3 regions of the Sphingobacterium sp. SRCM116780 genome follow, and region 3 is predicted to be linked to each of the others. Evidence: riboswitches for the same ligand, from Rfam matches in the RefSeq annotation. Region 3 holds a riboswitch; each other region holds the start of a gene.
What was found. A riboswitch is a leader RNA that binds a small molecule or an ion and turns the genes downstream of it on or off. The one in region 3 is predicted to bind S-adenosylmethionine.

Region 1 (3,285 bases), 770 kb from region 3:
AAGGTAAATTTGATGTCACACTTTGCACTGATGGTGAAGAGGCTGTGAATCAGTTTCGCAAAAGCACATATGATCTTTGCATCCTGGATGTCATGATGCCAAAAAAAGATGGCTTTACTGTAGGTCGAGAAATAAGAAAAATAAACAATACAACTCCTATTATTTTCGCTACCGCGAAAGGCATGATGGAAGATAAGACGGAAGCTTTTGAACTTGGTGGGGATGATTATATTATCAAACCTTTTCGTGTCGAAGAACTTCTACTACGCATCAATGCTTTACTCAAACGCATAGTAAGAGAAAAAGATGATCAGGTTGTCAGCGATAAATTTGAAATCGGTGAATATTTCTTCGATTATACGAGTCAACAAATTGCCCACAAAGGACTTCAACAAAAGCTATCGACAAAAGAGGCTGAATTACTTCGACTACTTTGTTTAAAGAAAAATGATGTCTTAACTCGAGAGGAGGCATTGTTAAAAATATGGCATGATGACAACTACTTCACTGGGAGAAGTATGGATGTTTTTTTAAGTAAGTTACGTAAGTATCTTCGAGATGATCCTAAAGTTGAAATTGTTAATGTGCATGGCAAAGGTTACAAATTATTAGTAAGCTAAAAAGAGATGTATCAGCATCTCTTTTCTAGATATGAGACACAAGATATGAGACAAATAAAAAGTTTCAAATCTCCCATCTATTAATATCCCAATATGAAAATAAAATTATCCTTTGTTATCTTTCTTTATTTATGTTTAGGCTTTATCGGTCTAGAGGTTTATGCACAAGAAAACATTGTTGTCAACGATTCTATTGCTCATCAAACGATCTTTCAAAAAATACCTTATAAGCAAATTGTCGTACCAGCGGCTTTGATGACATATGGAATTATCTCCTTGAACAGCCCTTATTTAAAGCATAAAAATGAGCAGATAAACGATGGGATTAACAATGATCCGTCAAAGACATTCAAGATCGATAATGTAACGCTATTTATTCCTTCTGCTGCGGTATATGGTCTTGATCTAATTGGTGTAAAAAGTAAGCACAATTTTAAAGAACGTTTATTTGTTAGTGCTGTTTCACATGCCATTACCTTGTCAACAGTTTACGCCATTAAACATACAACCCCAACTTGGAGACCTGATCTTGCTGATCAAGAATCCTTTCCTTCAGGACATACTGCAGTAGCTTTTACTGGTGCTGAAATGTTATGGCAAGAGTATAAAGACCAATCTATTTGGTATGGAATTGCCGGTTACACGATCGCTGCAGGAACAGGCTATCTGAGAATGTACAACCACAAACATTGGTTTTCCGATGTTGCCATGGGCGCAGGTATTGGTATGATGGGTACCAAGATTGCTTATTGGTTGTTACCTTTAGTGGATAAACATTTACAGTCGAACACATCCACTTCTTTAACAATGGTCGCTCCGTTTTATAATGGAAAACAAGCTGGTCTTGTGACAAGTTTTCAGTTTTAATGCGTGACAATATTCTCCTCCTTCTATCCTATCCATATTTCTGTTTAGAAAGAAAAACCTAACCTGTTGATCGTATTTTCGTTGCTTAGACTATAAGATCGTTTCTAAAAATTAAAAAAAATTTGTTTTTATAAAAGTAATTCCGATATTTACAGCGCTTATAGAGAAAGGCAGAGGGAATAGACCCATTGAAGCCTTAGCAACCTGTCCTTTGACAAGGTGCTACATTCTACCCTGATTAATTCGGGAATGATAAGCCAGACACAAAACTATACCTTGTGCCCTCCTCTCTAAAAAGCAATCGAAAAATTTAGTATAATAGATTCAAGAATTTTTGATCGTTTTTTATTTCAGATAACAAACCCTTCTATTTTCTTGCCTCGTTAAGGTTGAACAAATAAAATAATATCATATTTATGTTACTAACGAACAACTTAGGTTACCCACGTGTAGGTGCCTTCCGCGAGTTGAAAAAAGCCAATGAAGCATATTGGGCTAAAAAAATCAGCGCGCAAGAATTATTGCAGGCTGGTCAAAAAATCCGTGAGGGCAACTGGAAAACTCAAAAAGATGCTGGCATCGATTTGATTCCATCAAATGACTTTTCGTTTTATGACCAAGTTTTAGACTTGACATTAACTTTAGGTGCTATTCCTGCACAATATCAATCTCTTTTGAACAATGAAGATAAAGGATACAATTTAGACCTTTACTTTGCAATGGCTCGTGGTTTCCAACAAGATGGTGTGGATGTAACAGCTATGGAGATGACAAAATGGTTTGATACAAACTACCATTATATTGTTCCTGAATTTGTAAAAAATCAAGAATTTAAATTGACTTCAGAAAAATTCTTAAATGAATATAATGAAGCTAAATCTTTGGGTATAGAAACTAAACCTGTTTTAATCGGCCCAATCACTTACTTATTGTTAGGTAAAGAAAAAGAAACGGGTTTCAACCGTATCGATTTGATCGACAAATTGGTTCCTGTATATGAAGAAATCTTAGGTAAATTGGCTGCTGCTGGTGCAAAATATGTACAGATTGACGAGCCTTTCTTAGCTTTAGATATTGATGCTGCAACACGTGCTTTATACACAAGTGTATTCACAAAATTAGCTGCAGCAGCGAAAGACATCAAAATTATTATAACAACTTATTTCGAGGCTTTACGTGACAACGAAGAGACTGCATTAAACTTACCTGTTTATGCACTTCATGTTGACTTAGTAAGAGGTGAAAACCAACTTGATACGATATTAGCTAAAGTTCCAGCTTCATTAACGCTTTCATTAGGTGTTGTTGAAGGTCGTAACATTTGGAAAAATGATTACGTAAAATCTTTAGGACAAATCAAAAAAGCAGTTGATGCTTTGGGTAAAGACCGTGTTTTAGTAGGACCTTCTAGTTCTTTATTACATGTTCCTTTTGACTTAGATAATGAGGATAACGAAGAATCATTACCTAAAGAAGTTAAAAACTGGTTGGCATTCGCGAAACAAAAATTAGCGGAAGTAAAAGATTTAGCAGTCTTAGCGGAAGGTGAAGTAGATGCAAAAACTGCTGAACGTTTTGAAGCAAATAAAGCTGCTGCTGAAGATCGCCGTACTTCTTCTTTAATTCACAAACCAGAAGTGAAAGAGCGTACTGCTAATATCACAGATGATGATGCAAAACGTACTTCTACATTCTTAGCTCGTAAAGAAGCACAACAAGCGAAATTTAACCTTCCTGCATTCCCAACAACAACAATTGGTTCTTTCCCGCAAACAAAAGATGTTCGTAAATGGAGAGC
Region 2 (3,285 bases), 1.8 Mb from region 3:
TGTTGATTCTCAATTGCTGGAAAATTAGACGATTGCGTCAGGGCATTTAAAGTATTATAAACAGGATTTAACATATCTCCTACAGGAAGATTGATACTACGACCTCCTTGTGCTTCTGTATAGGTAATATCAACATTAACGGAAGGTAAATATAAAGATTTAGCAACCTGTAGTCCATTTAATGCTTTTTGAAGTGATAAATTCTTTTGTTGTATGATCAAATTACTATCCAACCCATGCTGGACATAATTTTGCAACACCTCATCTTGCGCTTTAGCTGGTTCTATCAATAAAAAAATACAACATATAATAGGAACAAAACGATAATAAATCTTCATTATTAACAGTGTTTTTTATTTTAAATTATTTTGTTGATTCCATGTAATGTGTATACAATCGATATACATCATCTATAATTTGTTCGGTATTTTTTTTAGCGCTAATTTCAGACAACAATTTGACCAAATGCCCAGAAATATAAATACTACATAGACCATGAACAGTTGTCCAGGCTTGCAATGCAACAGTCAAACTATCATCACCTAAAAAATAGCCTTTTGATTGACAAGCGATTACAGTTTGTAACAAAAAACTAAAGACATCATCTCCTTCTTCCCATTGTCCACCCATACAATGGTGATCTAAAAACTCCATTGGTTCTTTGGTTACAAACATCAATTCGTAAAAATCTGGATGACTAATCGCAAATTTGATATAAGATTTTCCAATCGCTTTTAGGCGTTCAAAAGGATCTTCTACATATTCCAAAGCAAAAAACATTTCCTTCATCATATTAAAACCCTCTTGATGTAGCGCATATACAATGTCACTTTTATCTTTGTAATACAGATAGATAGTTGTTGGACTTATGTCTAGTTTGGCTGCAATTTTACGAATGGATGTCGCATTATAACCATCTTGAGCGAAAAGTTTTTTTGCCTCTTCCAGGATACGCTTACGCAAATCGACCTTATCTTTCATTTTCTTTGATTCTATAGTTAATCGTTATTCAAATATACTTAACACTGTTAATATTTCAAAATTTATACTCCTATTTTTCAATAAAAGTACTACCTCATCGTTTTACAATGTTTTAAACAAATAATTCAAAATTATTTTGGTTTATTAAATTCAAGACCTATATTTGCACTGTACTTCAAATAGAAATACATCTAATCAACACCTTTCTTTTTTGGTCTTGATTTATAAAGAAGTGGCGAGAGACTGGCTCAATGACCCACTGGCAACCTTCAAAATACGTTTGAAAAGGTGCCAATTCCTGTCCAAAGCAATATTACTTTGGAGCATATAAATGAAACGACAATGATGATTACATTACAACAAAATAAGACGACTAGTCCAAAAGTTAACGTAAACTGTAGCACGGTTACATCTTCATGTATTCGAATGTGTTCGCACATGTTTACATTGTCTTGTTAATCAATCTTATTTTTTAAAAATTTTATTGTTTGCAAGTACATATCCATGTGCGAAGCCTTATCCAAAAGTTTTCTTAACAAATTTTCAACCAATTAATTAGAACTACAATGTCTGATAATAAAAATCTTAAATTCGAAACACTTCAAGTGCATGCAGGTCAAGTTGCGGATCCAACAACTGGTTCGCGTGCTGTTCCTATATATCAAACAAGCTCCTATGTATTTGAAAATGCAGAGCACGGAGCGAATCTATTTGCTCTAAAGCAATTTGGCAACATCTATACACGTTTGCAGAACCCAACTACGGATGTTTTTGAGAAACGGGTAGCTGCACTAGAAGGTGGTGTAGCTGCTTTGGCAGTTGCTTCAGGTCAAGCTGCACAATTTATTGCTCTTAATAATATTTTAGAAGCGGGTGACAACTTTATTTCAAGCAGCAACATCTATGGGGGTACTTACAATCAGTTTAAAGTTGCTTTCAAAAGATTAGGTATTGAAGTCCGATTTACCCAAGAAACAACAGCTGAAGAATTCGAGGCGCTAATCAATGAGAAGACAAAGGCTTTATTTTTGGAAACTATTGGAAATCCGAGCTATGATATCCCTGATTTTGACAAAATAGCTGCTGTTGCTAGAAAGCATGATATCCCTCTTATCGTTGACAATACTTTTGGGGCTGCCGGTTATTTATTTAAGCCATTGGAACACGGTGCTGCAGTAGTAGTAGCGTCCGCTACAAAATGGATTGGTGGCCATGGTACTAGCCTTGGAGGTGTTATTGTTGATGGTGGCACATACAATTGGGGCAATGGTAAATTCAAGCAATTTTCTGAACCTTCGGATGGCTATCATGGATTAATTTTTTCTGATGTATTTGGTATTCATGGTCCTTTTGGGAATATTCAGTTTGCCATCCGCGCTCGCGTGGAAGGTCTTCGCGATTTTGGTCCTGCTATTTCACCCTTCAATTCTTTTCAATTAATACAAGGATTAGAAACATTATCATTACGTGTTCAACGTCATGTAGACAATACTTTAGAGGTTGCAAAATGGCTTGAAGCACATCCTCAAGTAGAAAAAGTAAATTACCCTGGTTTGAAAAGCTCTCCTAGCTATGGGAATGCTCAAAAATATTTAAAGAATGGATACGGTGCTGTCCTCTCCTTTCAAATCAAAGGTGATCCTACAAAAGCTAATGATTTTATCGATAGTCTTGAATTAATAAGTCATCTGGCAAATGTGGGTGATACAAAATCATTAATCATTCACCCAGCAGCGACAACACATCAACAATTAAGTGAAGAAGAGCAAAAAACTGCTGGTGTATTTCCTGGTTTACTTCGTTTATCTGTTGGTATTGAACATATTGATGATATCAAAGAAGATTTACAACAGGCTTTTGATAAGATAAAATAGATTAACATAGATCCGGAGAGTATTTTTATAAGAAAAAGGGAGCATGAGTATCAACACATATCAATACAAAGAAACCTTTACATTTGAAAATGGAGAGGAAATCAATAACCTTGAAATTGCTTATCATACTTATGGAAGATTAAATGCTGACCACAGCAATGTTGTTTGGGTATGCCATGCGTTAACTGCCAATTCAGATGTTTTGGATTGGTGGCCAGGATTATTTGGTGAACATGATTTGTTTAATCCAAGGGATCACTTTATTGTATGTGCTAATGTTATCGGATCCGGCTACGGGAGTACAGGCCCCTTGAGTATTGACCAGAAAACAGGTCTACCTTTTTATCTGTCTTTCCCTACATTTACGATCCGCGATTTAGTGAAAGCACATCAATTACTTGCGGATCACCTGGAAATCAAACAGCTTCAA
Region 3 (3,285 bases):
CAGAGGAAACTCCTGCAGAAGAAACTGAAGCTCCAGCGACAGAAGAAACTGAAGGATAATTTTCTATTCATACAGTATCAAGAAAGCCGGTTCATTATGATCCGGCTTTTTTTGAATCATGATTGAAAGGCATACACCTAAAAAATCTTTCAATCTTGTATTTATATTTTTAAATTTGCCTTTTCAATTAAGAACATGACAATAGAAGAAAGTTTTTATATCGGTTATATTAGTAAAACTCGTGGATTAAAAGGAGAGCTCCAACTTTTTTTTGAATTTGAAGATTATCAAGATTTAGACTTTGATGTCCTATTTGTTGAAGTCAATAAAAAACTAGTACCCTATTTTGTTGACAATATCAAGTACCAAACAAATAGCACGGCCTACTTGAACTTGGAGGATGTAGATCATATTGACAAAGCACAACCCTTAGTACGTAAGAAAATCTATCTTCCCAATGATAAAATGCCAGAACGAGATCCGGAAGATTTTAGGTATACGGATCTGATCGGGTATCTTGTTATTGACGAGACACATGGTGAGTTGGGGGAGATTACGCATGTACAAGAAATGCCACAACAATTTATCGCAACCGTAGATTTTAACGATAAGGAATTGATGTTCCCTTTAAATGACGACCTGATATTGGGAATTGATCCCGAAGAAGAAGTTTTGGAAGTCGATCTACCAGAAGGATTGGTCGAGCTGTACAAAGAAATATAAACGGAAAGAACCATTTTAGTAAAAAAGAAGAGTTGCTATAGTTATTGCTGTAGCAACTCTTCTTTTTTAGGGAGAACAAACTTGTAATAATTATAAAAAGAATTATCTTTATTGTCAAGAATAACCTAGCCATTATGAAAGTATACATGCCGATTTTGATGTTCCTGTTTTCCTCATGCTCTTTTTTTGGCGGAAGTAAAACAATACCCAAGGGAAACTATCAAGTTATCTGTGGTTACACTGAAAAAAGCTACCTGGAACATAAGAGAGACGACATAAATAGTATCGATTGTCGTATAGCATGCGAATATCCAAGTTATCATCGATCTTTTTTGTCATTAAAAGATGATCATCATTATATCCTTGCGATAGATGATGTGTTATTACATGGTCAATACACATTTGACGATGATAAAATTATATTGGAAGATGAAAATAACGAATCTTTTCCATTAGAAATTATGCAAACAGAAGTAGGCTTTGTCCAATTAAAGGGAGATTTTTCAAATTTTAATTCGATTCGATTACCCAATAGTGGTAAACTATATATCAATCTTGCTTTAGATGAAACAGCAGAACGAGAGAAACCAAGTAAATTTGATATAACGATCAATGAATGGCGTCATATTCCAACACAACTGGAGAATGAACAGCAGGTAAAACAACGAGCTTTAAACTTTTTAGATTATTCAATTGCATACTTTCAACACATTAGCAATTCAGGGATTTATAATGATTTTAAAATAGACGCCATTGAATCCCCGATTATATATGGTTCAAATGGGATAGCTTTGAAAGAATGGGCTGATGTTCCATTATTTTGGAAAGAATTATATTTTAACGATAACAATGCTCGAGTAGCTTATGATTACTTATCTCAAGGATTTAAAAAAGGTGAGCGCGTAAAATACGGAATAAAGGGTAGTTTATTAGTGAGTTTCTATCTAAAAGACTTGCGAAATACGCTTGGTACTTTATAGTAACTGCATTATATTGAGCATTTTTGATGTTTTTTGAAGCAAATTGCGATAAGATGAAGCACTATTTTTAACAAGCTTGTTAATATTATTTTGATTATTTACTTCTATTACCGATATTAGCCGATGCTTATAGAGAAAGGCAGAGGGACTAGACCCAATGAAGCCTTAGCAACCTGTTAATTTACAAGGTGCTACATTCTACCCCAACTCAGAGATGGGAAAGATAAGTTGAAACAAGTTTACTTGTGCATTTCGATTTAAGCCAACCAAATCACATTTAAAAGAAATTAATGAAAATCGTTGATCATATCAATAATGCCAAAGGAAATACGTTGTTTTCTTTTGAGTTGTTGCCACCAGCAAAAGGACAAGGTATCCAGAGTATTTTTAAAACAATGGATGCACTTATGGAATTCAAGCCTCCTTTTATCGATGTGACTTATCATAGAGAAGATTATCTCTATAAGAAGCACGAAAGCGGTTTATTAGAGCGTGTCGCTTATCGCAAACGCCCTGGTACAGTAGCGATCTGTGCGGCTATTATGAATAAGTATAAAGTCGATGCAGTACCGCATCTTATCTGCGGAGGTTTCACAAAAGAGGAAACGGAAAACGCATTAATCGACTTGAACTTCTTGGGTATCGACAATGTATTGGTCTTGAGAGGGGATGCTCGAAAAGGGGATGCCGATTTCATTCCTACTGAAGGAGGTCATGCATTTGCAACGGATCTATTGCAGCAAGTTGCGGATATGAATCAAGGTCAGTACCTACATGAAGATATCGTAAGTTCAGAAAAGACAAACTTTTGTATTGGGGTTGCAGGTTATCCGGAAAAACATTTTGAAGCCCCGAACTTTAATACAGACTTCAAATGGTTGAAGAAAAAAGTAGAAATGGGTGCTGAATTTATTGTAACTCAAATGTTCTTCAATGTGGAAAAATATAAAGAGTTTGTCACCAAATGCAGAGAAAATGGTATTCATGTTCCTATTATACCAGGATTAAAACCCTTGACAACAAAAAAGCAACTAATCACATTACCTAAGATTTTCCATTTGGATATTCCAGAAGAATTAAGTGAAGCAGTATCTGCGTGTAAAAATAATGCAGATGTACGACAGGTAGGTGAGGAGTGGTTAGTGGAACAATGTAGAGAGTTAATTAAGTTTGGTGCACCTGTTTTGCATTTTTATACCATGAGTAACCCAGGTCCAACAAAGAGTATTGTAGAAAAATTATTTTAACATATTTGAATATTATAAAAAGAGCCTGTTATCGAGCTATAACAGGCTCTTTTTATGTGTTGTAAATTTTTTGTTAAAAAAGGTTAATCGGTATAAAATGAAATCCCCTTTTGTTATATTTAGTTAAAAATCAGTTTACAATTTGATTTATCGTTTAACCAAATATAACTTTTAGCAACAATGAACTATACGAAAGTGAATAACACCTTAGGCTGGGTATGTGCCATCTTGGCAACATTAGTTTTTAGTATGACGGCCGAAAGGACGACCAGTTGGTGGGATACAGGCGAATTTATTGCCTCAGCTTATAAACTTCAGATTGTTCATCAACCTGG

Region 1: it holds a riboswitch for S-adenosylmethionine, as region 3 does, so the genes downstream of both, metE (5-methyltetrahydropteroyltriglutamate--homocysteine S-methyltransferase) here and metF (methylenetetrahydrofolate reductase [NAD(P)H]) in region 3, are expected to answer to the same signal.
Region 2: it holds a riboswitch for S-adenosylmethionine, as region 3 does, so the genes downstream of both, LZQ00_RS07450 (O-acetylhomoserine aminocarboxypropyltransferase/cysteine synthase family protein) here and metF (methylenetetrahydrofolate reductase [NAD(P)H]) in region 3, are expected to answer to the same signal.

What each region holds. Positions count from the first base shown of each region.
Region 1 is NZ_CP090446.1:3,392,106-3,395,390, forward strand. Features, by position in the region: gene LZQ00_RS14585 (response regulator transcription factor) at 1-620, shown strand, start outside; gene LZQ00_RS14590 (phosphatase PAP2 family protein) at 714-1,487, shown strand; SAM riboswitch class I at 1,643-1,746, shown strand; gene metE (5-methyltetrahydropteroyltriglutamate--homocysteine S-methyltransferase) at 1,904-3,285, shown strand, end outside.
Region 2 is NZ_CP090446.1:1,688,019-1,691,303, forward strand. Features, by position in the region: gene LZQ00_RS07440 (TolC family protein) at 1-338, opposite strand, end outside; gene LZQ00_RS07445 (TetR/AcrR family transcriptional regulator) at 364-981, opposite strand; SAM riboswitch class I at 1,201-1,315, shown strand; gene LZQ00_RS07450 (O-acetylhomoserine aminocarboxypropyltransferase/cysteine synthase family protein) at 1,548-2,855, shown strand; gene metX (homoserine O-acetyltransferase family protein) at 2,899-3,285, shown strand, end outside.
Region 3 is NZ_CP090446.1:4,162,312-4,165,596, forward strand. Features, by position in the region: gene LZQ00_RS17950 (30S ribosomal protein S16) at 1-59, shown strand, start outside; gene rimM (ribosome maturation factor RimM) at 196-723, shown strand; gene LZQ00_RS17960 (hypothetical protein) at 858-1,703, shown strand; SAM riboswitch class I at 1,828-1,933, shown strand; gene metF (methylenetetrahydrofolate reductase [NAD(P)H]) at 1,994-2,950, shown strand; gene LZQ00_RS17970 (DUF2723 domain-containing protein) at 3,131-3,285, shown strand, end outside.